DNA from 4 places in the Rhizobium sp. ERR 942 genome. Region 4 is predicted to be linked to each of the others. Evidence: predicted binding sites of a transcription regulator. Region 4 holds the regulator's gene; each other region holds the start of a gene.
What was found. The regulator LexA, encoded in region 4, represses DNA repair genes until DNA is damaged. The targets are predictions, from matches to a motif close to TGTTCNNNNTGTGTTCNG.

Region 1 (4,205 bases), on a different contig from region 4:
ATCCGCAGCCGGAGCTGCTTCCTGGGTAACAGCTTCCGTTTCCTTAGCCGGCTCTTCGGTCGCAGCGTCGGCATCATCATGATCGGCCTTCTCGGCTGCGGCTTCTTCAGCTGGTGCGGCGGGCGTTGCAGCCGCATCTTGCTGAGCGAGGAAGGCCGCAGCCTCCTCCGCCCTCACCGAATCGGCGCGATAACCGAGACCCTTGAGAATTTCCTCCATGTCCTCAAGCGTCGCACCGAGAATGGAGAGCATCGCGGTCGTCGTCGTGAAGCGACGGCCGTCATAGGCGCCGTCGGGGCGCGAAGCCTGGCCAGGCTTCCACTGCAGGAGCGGACGAATGAGGTCCGCCAAGCGCTCCAGAATGTCGATACGCACCGCGCGCTTGCCGAGGAACCGGAAGCCTGCAAGCTTGTAGAATGTGCGCTCATATCCAGGATCGGTAACGACCGAGGTACGGCCGGCAGCTAGAACCGGAATCAGATCGCCATAGCCGGGCTTGTCCAGGCCGTCATTCTTCAGTGCCCAGAGCAGCGTAATGAGCTCGGCCGGAGCGGGTTTCAGAAGGGCGGGCACGAAAATATGGTAGGCGCCAAAGCGAACGCCGTAGCGGCGCATCGAGGCACGCCCGTCCTGATCCAGCGACTTCACTTCTTCCGTAACGTCGCGGCGGAACAGAACGCCGAGATTCTCCACCAGCTGGAAGGCCAGTCCCTTGGCAAGGCCCTGCAGATCTTCGGCGCGCTGGAGATCGTCCAGCGGCTTCAGGACGGTGCTGATGTGGTGATTCACGAAACGTTCAATACGAGCGGCGACATGATCGCGCGCATTGCCGGTCAGCTGCTCGTCGGCGAGCAGGATGACGCGCGGACGCATGACATGATCGCTGCCTGACAGGCGCGCGACGGGATCGCCGAGCCAGCGCACGAGGCCATCGGCACTGATCGCGAGATCGCCGTTGCCGGCCGCATGCAGACGTGCGGCACGTGCCTCGAATTCCAGCGCCAGCGCCTTTTGCGAGGCCGTCTGGACGGCCTTGGCATCAGGCCCTTCGGTCCCTGCGATAGGCGTGAACCGGAATCCGGTCAACTGTCCCACATGATGTCCCTCAACGAAGACATCTCCATTCACACTGATTTCAGCTTCCAGCATCGCATTCTCTCTCAGGCGCTTCATGAGCACAGATGTCCTGCGATCAACAAAGCGTTTCGTCAACCTCTCATGTAACGCGTCGGACAATCGATCTTCGATTTCCCGCGTCTTTTCTTGCCAGTGTGTCGGATCGGCAAGCCAGCCAGGCCGGTTCGACACATAGGTCCAAGTCCTTATCTGCGCGATTCGCGCCGAAAGCGTGTCGATCTCGCCGTCCGTCCGATCGGCGCGATGCACCTGTTCGGCCAGAAAATCCTCTTTCACCGTGCCATAGCGCACGAGATCGGAAAAGAGGGCGGCAATGAGATCGGCGTGCTGGGCAGGCGTGATGCGCCGATAGTCGGGAAGCGCACAGGCCTCCCACAATTTCTCAACCCGAGCCGGGTTGCTGGCAAGATCGACTATCTCCAGATCGCGTGACAGATATTCCAACGCCTGCTGGTCTACCGCAGGCAGCGCCCGCGTCAAGCCCTGCACGCGAGGCGCGTCTTCCAAACTTGCACGCAACGCCGCGATCGAAGCGAAATCCAGATCCTTGCTGCGCCATTGCAGCACCTTGACCATATCGAATTCGTGTCCCTCGATCCGGCGCACCAGCTCGTCATCGAACGGGTCCACCTGCCCCGTCACCCCGAAAGTGCCATCCTTAAGGTGACGGCCGGCACGACCTGCGATCTGGCCAAGCTCGGCCGGATTGAGGTTGCGGAACTGATAGCCGTCGAACTTGCGGTCCTGGGCGAAGGCGACATGATCGACATCGAGGTTGAGCCCCATGCCGATCGCATCTGTCGCAACCAGATATTCGACATCACCTTCCTGATAGAGGGCCACCTGCGCATTGCGGGTACGTGGACTGAGCGCCCCGAGAACGACGGCCGCGCCACCGCGCTGGCGGCGGATAAGCTCGGCGATCGCATAGACCTCGTCGGCGGAAAAGGCGACGATCGCCGTGCGCTGCGGCAGGCGCGTGATCTTCTTCTGCCCGGCGTAGAAGAGATGCGACAGCCTGGGCCGTTCGAGAACCGTAATTCCTGGCAGAAGCTGTTCGAGAATCGGCCGCATGGTGCCGGCACCAAGCAGCAGGGTTTCATCGCGGCCGCGCAGATGCAGGATACGGTCGGTGAAGATATGCCCGCGCTCTAGGTCACCGGCAAGCTGCACCTCGTCAATGGCGACGAAGGAAGCGCGCGTCTCGCGCGGCATGGCCTCGACGGTGCAGACCGAATAGCGCGCATTGGGTGGCGATATTTTTTCCTCGCCGGTCACGAGCGCGACATTGTGTGCCCCGACCTTTTCGACGACGCGCGTATAGACCTCGCGGGCAAGCAGCCGCAGCGGCAGGCCGATCACGCCGCTGCCGTGTGCCACCATGCGCTCGATAGCATAATGGGTTTTGCCGGTATTGGTTGGTCCGAGCACCGCGGTTACGCCGCGTCCGCTCAGGATCATGGGCTGCGAAGTCTGAGTCATAGGTCCGTGCATGGGCGAGAAACTACCGTCTTCCGATCAGCATGTTCCTCCTGGAGGAAACGAACAGATGACGACCATATGTGACAAAGGCAAGACCCGAATGAAAAAACAGATACGACAACAACCGATTTCATATTTGATCGCCTCAACCATAAGCTACATTTCGGCTGCATCCCATGCGAGTCCCGGCGATTCCGGAACAGCTTGAGAACGAATCGGAGACGAATCGCTGACTCCACTGCGTTCCTTATTTGTTCACGACTACATATGGATTTCAATGAAAAGATTCACACCAAATGCTGAATCTTGTTTACGCAACTTTTCCAGCGCAAAAGGAGTCAAGCGGAGAATGCCCAGCCAGCGAAATTTCCGATCGCATTATGGTTAATGGTCTGTAAATAATGAAGTTTCGCGTGAATCAAAGGATCGCGTTAACATCCGGGCCAAAGCCGGAACGAATCGGAGACGAATCGCAGATTCCAGGCGGTTCCGTTTCTGTTCTCCACAATATTTAGTGTTTCCCGGCCGCGGACATACCGGACTCTGAATGGTTGAGACCCGAATTCCGGCCGAATCTGCGATTGTGATTAACCTTTTAACGAGCGCAGCTATAACGAATCAGCAAATACACGCAATAGCTGCAGCCATTAACACATCGATCAAAGCCGGAACGAATCGGTGACGAATCGCGGATAGAGGCAGGTATCGTATTCGTTCACGGCTACATATTGTATTTCGTCGGAACAGCATCGCGAAATAGCACTGCCATGAATAGACGAGCCTCCCACAAACCTGCAGCAAATTAACCAATCGGCCGGCGAAAGCACCATCTATGCGGTTCACCTGGGCTCCACTTCGCCCTTCCGGCACCTTGATGGCGTACCTGGAGGAGGCTCGCGGTTAGCCCAAGTCCAAATAGAGAACGAATCGCCGACGAATCACAGACATCGGGCCTTTCCCGTTTCGTTCACCACAAGCCATTGTATTTTAATCATATTTTAACCATACAAACGGATCTCCCATCGCTCCGGCGACGGCGATATGACGTTGCCGCACTAACGTTTCCCTAAGGCCCAGGCTCCCGCCTACTCGCATTTTTATTTCTTAGCCGGAACAATTATCGAGCACGCAAGTTTATCTGCACAGAATTGCGGAACTCAGCCTGTTCCTGGATACGGATTTGAGCTGAAGCGCTGGAAGGATAACGTCGGATCGGAAGCGATATTGGCGGGACATTCAAGCGATCGACATGGAGGAGACACATCATGCTTGGTACGGTATTGCTTGTGATACTGATTCTGCTGCTGATCGGCGCACTACCCAGCTGGGGTTACAGCCGGGCGTGGGGGTATGGCCCATCGGGTGGTCTCGGGCTTGTTCTCGTCATTGTCCTTATTCTGTTATTGATGGGACGGATTTGATCCGCGGTTTGTTGTTCAAACCTCGCAACACTAGGGAGCTACACCATGAAGAAGATCATCCTCGCGATCGCCGTCCTCGGCGCATTGGCATCGTGCACGTCTACGGAAAAAGGCACGGCCATCGGAGCCGGTACCGGCGCGCTGATTGGCGGCGTAGCCACGCAT
Region 2 (4,205 bases), on a different contig from region 4:
CAGACGTCCCGGCGCTTCTGCCGATTTGTCGTTCTTCCACATGTCCGTATAGCCGGACTCTTCGAGAATCTGCTCGGCAAGCTCAGTATGCGGCGTGTTTTCGAGCAGGCCCTGCCAGCGGCGGAAGGATTGCACGACGTCGAACAGCGCCTTGCGCGCCTTCGGCTTCATCTCATCCGTCTCGATGATGTCGGCCGCTGCCGCCAGCATCGGGATATCGCGCACGCGGGCGTAATCATGCAGCGCACGGACAGTGGTGTCGCCGAGACCGCGTTTTGGCGTATTGATGATGCGTTCGAAGGCGAGATCGTCGGCCGGCTGGCAGACGAGGCGGAAATAGGCCATGGCATCGCGGATTTCGAGGCGCTCGTAGAAGCGCGGGCCACCAACGACGCGATAGTTCAGGCCGAGCGTGACAAAGCGGTCTTCGAACTCGCGCATCTGGAAGGAGGCGCGCACGAGGATGGCGATGTCGTTGAGATTGTGCTTGTTGCGCTGCAGCTGCTCGATCTCTTCGCCGATGGCGCGCGCTTCTTCCTCGGAATCCCAGGAAGCGTGCACCTGCACCTTGATGTCGTCCGGATCGGAGCGGTCGGTGAACAGCGTCTTGCCGAGTCGGCCCTCATTATGGGCGATCAGATGCGCGGCGGCGCCGAGAATATGCTCTGTGGAGCGATAGTTGCGCTCGAGCTTGATGACCTTGGCGCCCGGAAAATCCTTCTCGAAGCGCAGGATATTGTCCACTTCCGCGCCGCGCCAGCCATAGATCGACTGGTCGTCGTCGCCGACGCAGCAGACATTCTGCGACTCGCCTTTCTGCCGCTGCGCCAGCAGGCGCAGCCACATATATTGCGCCGTGTTGGTGTCCTGATACTCATCAACCAGGATGTAGCGGAAGCGCTGGTGATAATCCTTGAGGATATCAGGATTCTGCCGGAACATATTGATCGGATGCAGCAAAAGGTCGCCGAAGTCGCAGGCGTTCAGCGTCTTCAGGCGGTTCTGGTAGGCGGCATAGAGTTCGCGGCCCTTGCCGTTGGCAAAGGCGCGGGCGTCACCTTCCGGAATATCGGTGGGGCTCAGGCCCTTGTTCTTCCATGTGTCGATCATGCCGGCAAACTGCTTGGCCGGCCAGCGCTTGTCGTCGAGCCCTTCGGCCTGGATCAGTTGCTTGATCAGGCGGACGACATCGTCGGTATCGAGAATGGTGAAGCTGGAGGTGAGGCCGACCAGTTCGGCATGGCGGCGCAACAGCTTGACACCGATGGAGTGGAAGGTGCCGAGCCATGGCATGCCTTCGACTGCGCCGCCGACCAGCAGCGCGATACGTTCCTTCATCTCGCGAGCCGCCTTGTTGGTGAAGGTGACGGCGAGGATCTGGCTGGGGAAGGCGCGGTTGGTGGACAGGATATGAGCGATGCGAGTGGTCAATACCCGTGTCTTGCCGGTGCCGGCGCCGGCAAGCACCAGCACGGGGCCGTCGAGCGTTTCCACGGCTTCCGCCTGTTCGGTATTGAGGCCTGAGAGATAATCGGGCCGGCGGCCGCTGTCGCGTGCTGCCATGGCGCGGGCCGCAATGCCGCCGCCAATGCTGCCGGCAGCCGGCGCGGAACGGCGCGGCGCCACGTGCTCCGGCTCCTCGTCAAAGAAGGGAATATCGTCATGTCCAATGGTCATGCCGCCCAATGTAATGATTCTACCCCGAAAGGCAAAAGAAACGGGCCGAAACTAGAACAAAAAGTGCACATTCACAGGGCATAAGACTCGATCGACGGCTGTTTTCATGTGGAAACGGGTCGGCCCATTCACCGGGTAAAACGTCTCGTTGTCCGCACCAAGATTACAACTTTGTCATAATCTGTGGCGAAACTTGCGGCATATGCTCAAAAACACGATATTGCAGCAAATCGGGCACAATCTTGCTTTATAGAGCCGTCCGAGCCGAAATTGGCCCCCGGTTAAGTGCGCTGGGTAGATGAGGGGTCACAAAAACCAACGACGCGATTTCATCGCCTCTGACACAACGAGCCGGAGACGTGCATGACCGCCTGGAAGCAGCTTTCCTTGTCTTTTTTCTTGCTGGCAGCCGGCATCGCCGCTGTCGTGGCCTTCATGCCCAGCGCGGCGGGCCTGCTGCAGAAGGTCGGCGTTCCCGAGACTGTCGTGGCCTGGATTGCTCCGCGCGATGGCGCGGCGGACGGAAAGTCGGAGACGCAGGCAAGCTCCGGTGGACGGCGCGGTCAGAACATACCGCTTGTCGTCACCGAGCCTGTGGTCAGCGGTGTTGTTAACGATCGCCTGAGCGCGATCGGTACCGGCGACGCCATCCGTTCGGTCGTCGTCATGCCGCAAGCGGCGGGTACGATCCGGGAAATTCTCATCAAGTCAGGCGACAGGGTGAAGCAGGGGCAGGTGCTGGCGCGTCTCGACGACGATGAGCAGATCATCGCTCGCGGCCAGGCGGAAGTGGCGCTGAAGAGCGCTGTCGAAAAATCCCAGCTCTACCGCAATATCAAATCCACAGTCTCGCGTATGGATGTTTTCGATGCCGAGATCGTGGAGCAGGGCGCAAAGCTGGCGCTGCAATCGGCCGAGCTGGCGCTGAAGCGCCGCGATGTGGTCGCACCGATCGACGGGATTGTCGGTATCGTGCCTGTGGTCGTCGGCGACAATGTGACGACAACGACCAATATCGTGATGCTGGACGACCGCTCGGAAATCCTGGTGGATTACTGGGTGCCGGAGCGCTTCGCCAACACCGTCAAGGTCGACCAGCCGGTGGAAGCGACGTCGGTGGCATTGCCGGGGCGCGTATTTTCGGGCGTTGTCGAGGCAGTCGACAATCGTGTTGACGGCGCGAGCCGGACGCTGCGCGTGCGCGCCCGCATCGATAACGCCTCCGATGTTCTGCGCGCCGGCATGTCCTTCAATGTCGGCATGCACTTTGCCGGCGAATCCTATCCCTCCGTCGATCCGCTCGCCGTCCAATGGGATGGGGCGGGTGCGCATGTCTGGCGCGTCGTTGACGGTAAGTCCTCGAAGGTGCGCGTCAGCGTCGTGCAGCGCAATCCGGATGCGGTGCTGGTCCGTGGCGATCTCCGCAATGGCGATCTCATCGTCATCGAAGGATTGCAGCGCGTGACCGAAGGTGGCGAGGTTCGCTTTGCCCGCGATGTCGCCCAGGCCAAGGAGGTCATCACCCAATGATGACCGATGGCAACGATGTGGCGGATGCCGGCTCGGCAGCGGCCAAGCAATCCTTTACCGCGCTCTTCGTGCGCCGGCCGATCCTGGCGCTGGTCTTCAACACGCTGATGGTCGTCGCCGGTCTTGCCGCCTATTTCGGCGTCGAAGTGCGAGAACTACCCGATGTCGACCGTCCGGTCGTGACCGTCAGGACGGTATTCGATGGCGCATCGCCGCAGACGGTGGATCAGGAGCTGACGAAGATCATCGAAGGGGCGGTTGCCCGCGTCAGCGGCCTGAAGTCGGTTTCCTCCAGTTCCTCCTTCGGTCAGAGCCGGGTAACGCTCGAATTTTCCGACGCGACCGATCTTTCGGTTGCCGCCAATGATGTCCGCGACGCCATCGGTCGCATCACCGAACAATTGCCCGATCAGGCGGATGCGCCTCAGATCGTCAAGGCGGATTCGGATTCGCAGCCGATCATGCGGCTTGCCGTCACCTCGACCACGTTGACGATGGATGACCTGACACAGCTCGTCGACAAGGAGATCACCGACCGGCTGGCTTCGGTCGAGGGCGTCGCCGATGTCGAGCTTTACGGCGATCAGGAGAAGATCTTCCGCATCGATGTCGATCAGGCCGCCCTTGCGAGCCGAGGTCTCACCATCGGCGACCTGACGACGGCGCTTGCGACCGCAGCACTCGATGTACCGGCCGGATCGCTGAAGAGTGCGCGGCAGGATATCGTCGTGCGCGCCACGGCGGCACTACAGACGCCGGAGGATTTCTCCCGGCTGATCATCAAGAACCGCGTGCGGCTTTCCGATGTCGCCACCGTGACGCTCGGACCGAGGGACGGCACGACCGCGCTGCGTTCGAACGGCGTGCAGGGCGTTGGTCTCGGCATCATCCGTCAGGCGCAGTCGAATACCTTGAATATTTCCGAAGGCGTGAAGGCCGTCGTCGCGCAGCTGTCTAAATCGCTGCCCGAGGGTACGCGCATCGTCGTCACCAGCGAC
Region 3 (4,205 bases), 260 kb from region 4:
TTTGATGAAACGCAACGTCGTTCTCCAGCTCTCTGGCGTGGAGCGTCACTACGGGCAGGGCGAGACGCGGCTGTCGATCCTGAAAGGCGCCGATTTCACTTTGCGCAGCGGCGAGATCGTCGCGCTTGTTGCGCCGTCAGGCACGGGTAAATCGACGCTTCTGCATGTGGCCGGGCTGCTTGAGCATCCGGATGGCGGCGAAGTGCTCGTCAATGGTCAGGCCTGCGAAGGCTTGTCTGACGATAGGCGTACAGCCGTGCGTCGCAGCGAAATCGGCTTCGTCTATCAGTTCCATCACCTGCTGCCCGAGTTCTCGGCTCTTGAGAATATCATGATGCCGCAGCTTATTTCCGGGCTTTCGCGTAAAGATGCGAGCGAGCGCGCTTCTCAGCTTCTCGATTACATGCGCATTGGCCATCGTGGCGATCACCGCCCCGCCGAGCTCTCCGGCGGCGAGCAGCAGCGCGTCGCGATCGCCCGTGCTGTCGCCAATGCGCCGCTGGTGCTGCTGGCGGATGAGCCCACCGGCAACCTCGACCCGGCAACGGCGCATTATGTCTTCGATGCGCTGGAAGCACTGGTGCGTCAGTCGGGTCTCGCGGCGTTGATTGCCACCCACAATCACGAGCTCGCAGCCCGCATGGATCGCCGTGTCACGCTGAGTGAAGGCAAGGTGGTCGAGGTTTGATCGCTCCCGTCACGGAACGATCAGGCCACCGCGATAATCCAGCTCATAGGCCTTGTGCTCATTCACCATAATGGCTTCGTGCCCGATAAAGTGGTCGCACGATCCGGTGCTGCGGTCGATATAGCGGCCATAGACATGTTCGAATTCGAAGCCGCCTAGAAAACGTTTTTCATCCTGATAGAGGCGCAGGAGTGCAGCCTTGATAACCATGCCGGCTCGCGTTCCGTCGATCAGATCGGGCTCGACGATATGGCCGAAATAGTTCATGGCCCAGACCGGCTTGTCGTCGTGCCAGACGAGTTCCTGCCCCGCGAAATCCGTGCCGCCGAAATAGCTGTCGAGATAGCGCCAGCGGCCGCTCGCATAACCGATGTCATGCGAGCCGCTTCGGCAGGACGGCAGCCGCTCGCCGTCACCAACATAGGTCTCGGCTTTGGCGGCGACAATAAAATCGTTCAGCTCGGCAAGATCCGGCATGACCCTCTCCAATTTTGGTGAGCAGGCACAATGCCATGGATCCGAAGAAGTGTAAAGAACAAAAAGTGAACATGCGTTGTTAATGGCCGAGCCCGCAGGCCTTCTCCCCGATCTCATCCTGCCAATCCTGAATGTTGATGGTCTTGGCATCGGTCTTCAGCGTCTTGCTGTCTTTCGTCACCTTACCGGTCAATACATTGTAGTCGCAGGTCTGGCTATTATCCGGTTCGAGCGTATCGCGGGCATCGTAAGTGTAGCCGGCCACCACGAAACCGTTGTTGCGATAGGCAAGTGTTAGCGTTTGATGCCAACGATCGCGGCCGATTGCATCGTTCTGCGAGGTGATTGCGATCGAACCGTTCGGCAGCGCGGCGATCGAAGGTTCCTGGCCGTAAACACCGCTGGCTCTACCCCAGATCTTGTCAGGAGCGCTTGCTGCCAATTGCAATAGGGAATGCTCGTTGTCACGCAGATAGATGTAGATGCCGATGGAGGTTTCGGCCTGCTTGTCCGCCGGGGGAGCTACCAGAATGGCAAGGTCCGGTTTCCCGTCCTTGTTCCAGTCGCCGATCGCGGCGTCGACGATGCGCTCGGGTGCAGATGTATTTTCTGCTTGAGCCGCAGTTGCGGTCAAAAGAATGGCGAGAGCGCAGGCAAGTGATTTCATCGTGATCTCCATGTTTGCCCTTGCATAACGCTCGGTTGTGCCGGCGTCCATCTGAGGGCAGAAAACCGTCCAATGAAATTTCCTGATGCGTCTATTGACTCTCGAACAAAAATGGAACAAAAAAGAAACATAACGAGTAAGGAGCGCCTAAATGACCGACATTATTCGAGACGTTGCAGCATTCACTTCCATCGTCATGTTCGTTGCCAGCTTTTCCCTCATCATGATGGCGATGTAAGTTTTGTCCCCCATTTGCACATGCTGTTCCCATATTTGATGGGAGCAACTTCTGGACTTTACGGTCCGCAATGCCGAAAATGCCGCTGATTCATTCAGGTGTGCGGAAGGGTATGAAATGGCGGATGCAGGTGGCAACGGCGCGGCAGCGCCGGTCGGCGAAATGCCGGAATTCGTGCACCTCAGGGTTCATTCCGCCTATTCTCTGCTAGAGGGCGCATTGCCGCTCAAGAAGATATTGGCCAAGGCTGCCGGGGACAGTCAGCCGGCTATTGCCATCACCGATACCAACAATCTGTTCGTTGCCCTGGAATTCTCGCAAAAGGCGATGGATGAGGGGCTGCAGCCGATCATCGGCTGTCAGCTGTCGATCGATATGGAGGATGGCGGCGAGGGCGAGAAGCGCGGGCCGCAGCAGGCTCTGGCGAAGCTGCCATCCATCGTTCTGCTTGCCGCAACCGAGCGGGGATATGAGCGCCTCGTTGATCTCGTCAGCCGCGCTTATCTCGGCGGCGAGGGCAACAGCGCCGTTCACATTGCAGCATCATGGCTGGATGAAATCGGCACGGAAGGAATGATTGCACTCACCGGTTCGCTCACCGGTCCCGTCGATATGGCGTTGAAAGAAGGGCACGCCGCCCAGGCGCTCTCTCGGTTGTTGAGGCTGAAGCAGCTGTTCGGCGACAGGCTTTATGTCGAATTGCAGCGCCATGGCACCTATGATCGTCGTCACGAGCAGAAGATGATCAAGCTTGCTTATGAGCATGACATCCCGCTCGTTGCCACCAACGAAGCATTTTTCCCGACGCGGGATGATTATGATGCGCATGACGCTTTGATGGCGGTGGCCCACAATGCCATTGTCTCGGACGATACGCGGTTCCGCCTGACGCCGGATCATTATCTCAAGAGCCGTGCCGACATGGCGAAACTCTTCGCCAATCTGCCCGAAGCGCTGGAGAACACGGTCGAGATCGCTCGCCGCTGCTCCTTCATCCTGAAGACCCGCAAGCCGATCCTGCCGCGCTTCACCGGCGCCACGGATGATGCGGAGGAGGCGGAACGCGCCGAGGCCGCCGAGCTGCGCGCTCAGGCGATTGAGGGTCTCGACCAGCGTCTCGCCTCGCTCGGCATGGCACCCGGCTATGCGGAAAAGGATTATCGCGAGCGGCTGGAATTCGAACTCAGCGTTATCGAGCGCATGAAGTTTCCCGGCTACTTCCTGATCGTCGCGGACTTCATCAAGTGGGCCAAGCGCCACGATATCCCCGTCGGCCCGGGCCGCGGTTCCGGTGCGGGCTCGCTGGTCGCCTACGCTCTGACCATCACCGACGTCGATCCGCTGCGCTTCTCGCTGCTGTTCGAGCGCTTTCTCAATCCGGAACGCGTCTCCATGCCGGACTTCGATATCGACTTCTGCCAGGACCGGCGCGAAGAGGTGATCCGTTACGTGCAGGCCAAATACGGCCGCGAGCAGGTGGCGCAGATCATCACCTTCGGTTCGCTGCAGGCGCGCGCAGCCTTGCGCGACGTCGGTCGCGTGCTCGAAATGCCCTATGGCCAGGTCGACAAGATCTGCAAGCTGGTGCCGAACAATCCCGCCAATCCGACGCCGCTGAGCAAGGCGATCGAGGAGGAGCCGCGTCTGCAGGAAGAGGCGGACAAGGAGCCGGTCGTCGCCCGACTTCTCGACATCGCCCAGAAGATCGAAGGCCTCTATCGCCACGCCTCGACGCACGCCGCCGGTATCGTGATCGGCGATCGTCCGCTGTCGAAGCTCGTGCCGATGTATCGCGATCCGCGCTCCGACATGCCGGTCACCCAGTTCAACATGAAATGGGTGGAGCAGGCCGGTCTGGTGAAGTTCGACTTCCTCGGCTTGAAGACGCTGACTGTCCTCAAGACGGCCGTCGATTTCGTTGCCAAGCGCGGCATCTCGATCGATCTTGCCAGCATACCGCTCGACGACAAACCGAGCTATGAGATGCTCTCGCGCGGCGAGACGGTCGGCGTGTTCCAGGTGGAAAGTGCGGGCATGCGCAAGGCCCTGATCGGCATGCGTCCCGACTGCATCGAGGATATCATCGCGCTCGTAGCGCTCTATCGTCCCGGCCCGATGGAGAACATCCCGGTCTA
Region 4 (4,205 bases):
ACGGGAATCCTATGACAATGGACGCTGGCGCTACGTCGTTCGCGTCGAGGCAACGGAAAAACCTTCCATTCGCCGCGCGCCGCAGCGGGTTACGATCTTCGTGCGCAAGCAGGCGGAGCCGTTCGATCTCGGTGATCGCATCCAGGGTAGGGCGCGGTTGACGCCGCCGGCCGGACCGGCCTTGCTTGGCCTCAACGATTTCGCCTTCAGTTCCTATTTCAATGGTATCGGTGCGAACGGCTTTGCCTACGGAACGCCGAAATTATTGTCTCCGGCCGGTGATAACGCCGCCGGTGCTCTGATGGATATGGCCGATATTTGGCTCGCCGGGTTGCGTAACAGCATAGGCGACAGGATCAGGCAAACCTTGCCGGGAGATACCGGCGCCTTTGCCGCGGCGCTTGTCACCGATGAGAGACGCGCAATCTCCAAGAATACGACGGAAGCGCTGAGAATTGCCGGCCTGACCCATATCATTGCAATTTCCGGTCTGAACATGGCGTTGTCGGCCGGCATTTTCTACATCGGCCTACGCTACTTGTTCAGCCTGTTTCCCGGCGTCGCGCAGGCCTGGCCGACCAAGAAGTTCGCAGCCCTCGGCGCGCTTCTCACCGTAACGGCCTATTATCTCATCTCCGGCTTCGGTGTATCCGCCGAGCGTGCCTTCATCATGATGGCGATCATGCTCGCGGCCGTGCTTTTTGATCGACCATCCATCAGTCTGCGCAACGTCGCACTTTCTGCCATTGTCATTCTCGTACTGTCGCCGTCGCAAGTGCTCGGCCCGAGCTTCCAGATGTCTTATGCCGCAACGCTGGCGCTGGTGTCGGGCTATTCGCTATGGAAGCGGCGGCGACATCGCGAAAACATTTTGCCGCGCGTCCGTCTATTAAGTCCGCTATTGTTCGTCATGCGCTTCTTCGCAGGCGTGACGTCGACCTCGTTCATCGGCGGCGCGTCGACGGCTATCTTCTCGATCGAGCATTTTCACCGGTTGGCGACATATGGGCTCGCCGCCAATCTCGCTGCTATGCCCATCGTCTCCTTTATCGTCATGCCATTCGGCATGGCGGCGATGCTGCTCATGCCGCTCGGTCTCGACGGGCCTTTCTGGAAAGTCACCGGAGAGGGACTGGAACTCGTTATCATGATCGCAAGAACCGTAGCTGGTTGGGGAGGTGACATTACCTTCGGTCGCCAGCCGACCTGGCTGATGCCCACATTCATTATCGGCTTCCTGATCATGAGCATATTGCGGACCCGGCTTCGCCATCTGGGCCTGCTATTATCGCTCTTGTCCATGGGCTTGGCGGCATTCGGATCTGGCGTACCGAAACCCGACCTGATGATCTCCGAAGATGGCGTTCTGGTCGCGTTGCGCCAGGACGATATACTCGCGACCAATCGTGAGAAACCGCAGGCCTTCATTTTCGAACAATGGCAAAAGGCACTGGTTGCGGCGGAACATCAGCCTCCGACCATGCTCTCGGCTGACAGCCGACTTCCACAAATCGGCAAGGCAGATCGTTATAAGCGATTGAACAGTGAAGAACAGAGGGCGGTCCGCACCGCAATGGAGGAGGCCTTGGACCGTACCATGCAGGGCAGTTTCGCCTGCCAGAAAGGAGCATGGTGCGCAGCCATCCTCGAAAACGGCGCGATACTGGTTACGATCGAGAACGCAGCCTATCTACCCTCAGCCTGCAATATGGCGAATATCGTCGTAACGCCAATCCGAATGCGGCTGAACCACTGCCGTTCCGGAGCGATGCTCATAACCGGTGCGACATTGCGCAAAACCGGCTCCATCGAAATGATACTTACCGCAGACAGGCCCATTATCTCAGCCGCATTCGAGAACCCGCAGCGTCCATGGACCAGGCATCGAACCTATGATTGGCGCACTGGCAAATTCGACGCGCCAATTGCGCCAGCGTCACCCGTCGTCGACAATTCACCGGTTAGTGATAGCGACGAATAAGGCCAACGAGCTTGCCCTGAACTTTGACGCGGTCCGGCCCGAAGATGCGGGTTTCATAGGCCGGGTTTGCGGCTTCCAGCGCGATGGAGGCACCCTTGCGGCGGAAGCGCTTCAGTGTCGCTTCTTCGTCGTCGACGAGTGCAACGACGATATCGCCGGGATTGGCCGTCGTCGAATTGCGGATGATGACGGTATCGCCGTCGAAAATTCCGGCATCGATCATCGAATCCCCTCGAACTTCAAGCGCATAATGTTCGCCGGATCCGAGCATGTCGGCGGGAACGGTAATGTCGTGCGTATTGTTCTGGATGGCCGAGATCGGAACACCGGCAGCGATGCGGCCCATCACGGGCACCGACGCCGAGCCATTGTGATCGTCATTTGCCACCTTCGACGGAGCGGGCGGGGCAACGGGCTGCGGCTTTCCGAGGCTGCCCTCGATAACGCTCGGAGAAAAGCCGCGGCGCTGCTGCAGGCTCGGATTATAGGCGTCGGGAAGCTTGATGACTTCGAGCGCTCTGGCCCGGTTCGGCAGCCGGCGGATAAAGCCCCGCTCCTCCAGTGCCGTAATCAGGCGATGAATACCGGATTTCGATGCCAGATCCAGTGCATCCTTCATCTCGTCGAAAGATGGCGGAACCCCGGATTCCTTCATGCGTTCGTGAATGAAGAGAAGCAGTTCCTGCTGCTTGCGCGTCAACATCGTCTTGGAACCCCAGAATCAAGAAAAGCTGTGAAACAAATCCAGAACGGACACTATATGTTCCATATGTGTTCCGCAAGTACTTAAATTTCGGTAAAGCCTTGTGAGGTCAGTTAAATAATTACCATTTGCGAATGGATCGGCTCCGAACATCGGCGCGCTGTGTCTCCGTTAACCTGCAGAAAAATAAGAGAAATGCCGCTCTACTCGCTTCCGAGACTTTGTCGTCAGCCCGTGCGCCGAGCATTTGGATGAACGTGCCGCGCGGCTGCATGAGCCAGCCATGGCAGAGAATCAGCAATCACGTTTGCGAGATTGCCTTCGATCCATGTCGTGTGCTCCGGGTGTTCCATGCTTCCATCTTGAATTGCGCGGGGGATGGGCGCAAATCTGCTTCGGCAAGCAAACAGGAGAAGCCATGATTTCGTCTCCGCATCCGCTGGATCATCTCGTGCTGCCGACCGTCGATATCGCTCTGGCACGCGAGCGCCTCGGCAAGCTCGGTTTTACAGTGGCTCCAGATGCGCGCCATCCCTTTGGCACGCAGAATGCTTGCGTCTTCCTTGCCGATAAAACCTATTTAGAGCCTCTGGGCGTGGCATCGATGGAGCAGTGCGAAAAGAGCATCTTGGATGGCAACGTTTTCGTTGCTCGTGACCAGGCTTATCGCTTCCGGGTCGGCGAAAATGGCTTTTCGGCCGTGGTATTCGGTACGGATGACGCGGTGGCGGATGACGAGCGCTTCAAAGCAGCTGCGATTTCGGCGGGGCAGATGCTGGATTTCTCCCGTCCCATGAAGATGCCGGATGGAACGGAAACCACGGCCGGTTTTCGTCTTGCCTTCGCCGCCGATCTGCGCGCGCCGGATTTTCTCGCTTTCTGCTGTCAGCGCATCAATCCGCTGCCGGCTGACCGCAGTGTGCTCGAGCGTCACGAAAACGGCGTGACTGGTATCGCGCGGGTAGCGCTTTGCGCGCCGAAGCCGGCGGCCTATCGCGGCTTCTTCGAGGAGCTTGTCGGTGGCCCGCGCATTATGGAGCATTCCTTTGGCCTGACGATCAAGGCCGCCAATGCCGATCTGGAGATTTTGACGCCGGAAGGAATGGAGGCATTCTATGATCTACCTGTTCGCACGAATGATCCGGGGCTCAGAGCACGTGCAATCCTTTTCAAAACGCGCGATCTTTCCGTGACATCGTCGCATTTCACTGCTAACGGCGTCACCTATACGCGTAAGAACAATCGTCTATTGGCGAGGTTGGCACCCGGTCAGGGCGCATTGTTCGCCTTTGAGGAGATAATATGAGCACGAATTCGGAAGTCACCGTCGGCGAGGGTGCCTCCAAGGTCCTCTTTTCCAATACTGCAAAGCTGTCGCTGATTGCCGGCCCCTGCCAGATGGAAAGCCGCGACCATGCGTTCATGGTTGCCGGCGTCCTGAAGGAACTCTGCGGCAAGCTGGGCATCGGCCTTGTCTACAAGTCCTCCTTCGACAAGGCGAACCGCACATCGCTGTCGGGC

Region 1: the regulator LexA is predicted to act here: its motif matches at 2,861-2,878, upstream of FBZ97_RS21395 (helicase-related protein).
Region 2: the regulator LexA is predicted to act here: its motif matches at 1,730-1,747, upstream of FBZ97_RS04500 (UvrD-helicase domain-containing protein).
Region 3: the regulator LexA is predicted to act here: its motif matches at 1,934-1,951, upstream of dnaE (DNA polymerase III subunit alpha).

Annotation. Positions count from the first base shown of each region.
Region 1 covers NZ_VIUA01000005.1:265,750-269,954, reverse strand. The annotation lists gene FBZ97_RS21395 (helicase-related protein) at 1-2,619, opposite strand, end outside; gene FBZ97_RS21390 (DUF3309 family protein) at 3,885-4,040, shown strand; gene FBZ97_RS21385 (YMGG-like glycine zipper-containing protein) at 4,086-4,205, shown strand, end outside.
Region 2 covers NZ_VIUA01000001.1:921,530-925,734, forward strand. The annotation lists gene FBZ97_RS04500 (UvrD-helicase domain-containing protein) at 1-1,677, opposite strand, end outside; gene FBZ97_RS04505 (efflux RND transporter periplasmic adaptor subunit) at 2,041-3,207, shown strand; gene FBZ97_RS04510 (efflux RND transporter permease subunit) at 3,207-4,205, shown strand, end outside.
Region 3 covers NZ_VIUA01000003.1:508,516-512,720, forward strand. The annotation lists gene FBZ97_RS15075 (ABC transporter ATP-binding protein) at 5-688, shown strand; gene FBZ97_RS15080 (DUF5680 domain-containing protein) at 698-1,165, opposite strand; gene FBZ97_RS15085 (hypothetical protein) at 1,245-1,832, opposite strand; gene dnaE (DNA polymerase III subunit alpha) at 2,188-4,205, shown strand, end outside.
Region 4 covers NZ_VIUA01000003.1:769,922-774,126, forward strand. The annotation lists gene FBZ97_RS16410 (ComEC/Rec2 family competence protein) at 1-1,981, shown strand, start outside; gene lexA (transcriptional repressor LexA) at 1,962-2,684, opposite strand; gene FBZ97_RS16420 (VOC family protein) at 3,103-3,990, shown strand; gene kdsA (3-deoxy-8-phosphooctulonate synthase) at 3,987-4,205, shown strand, end outside.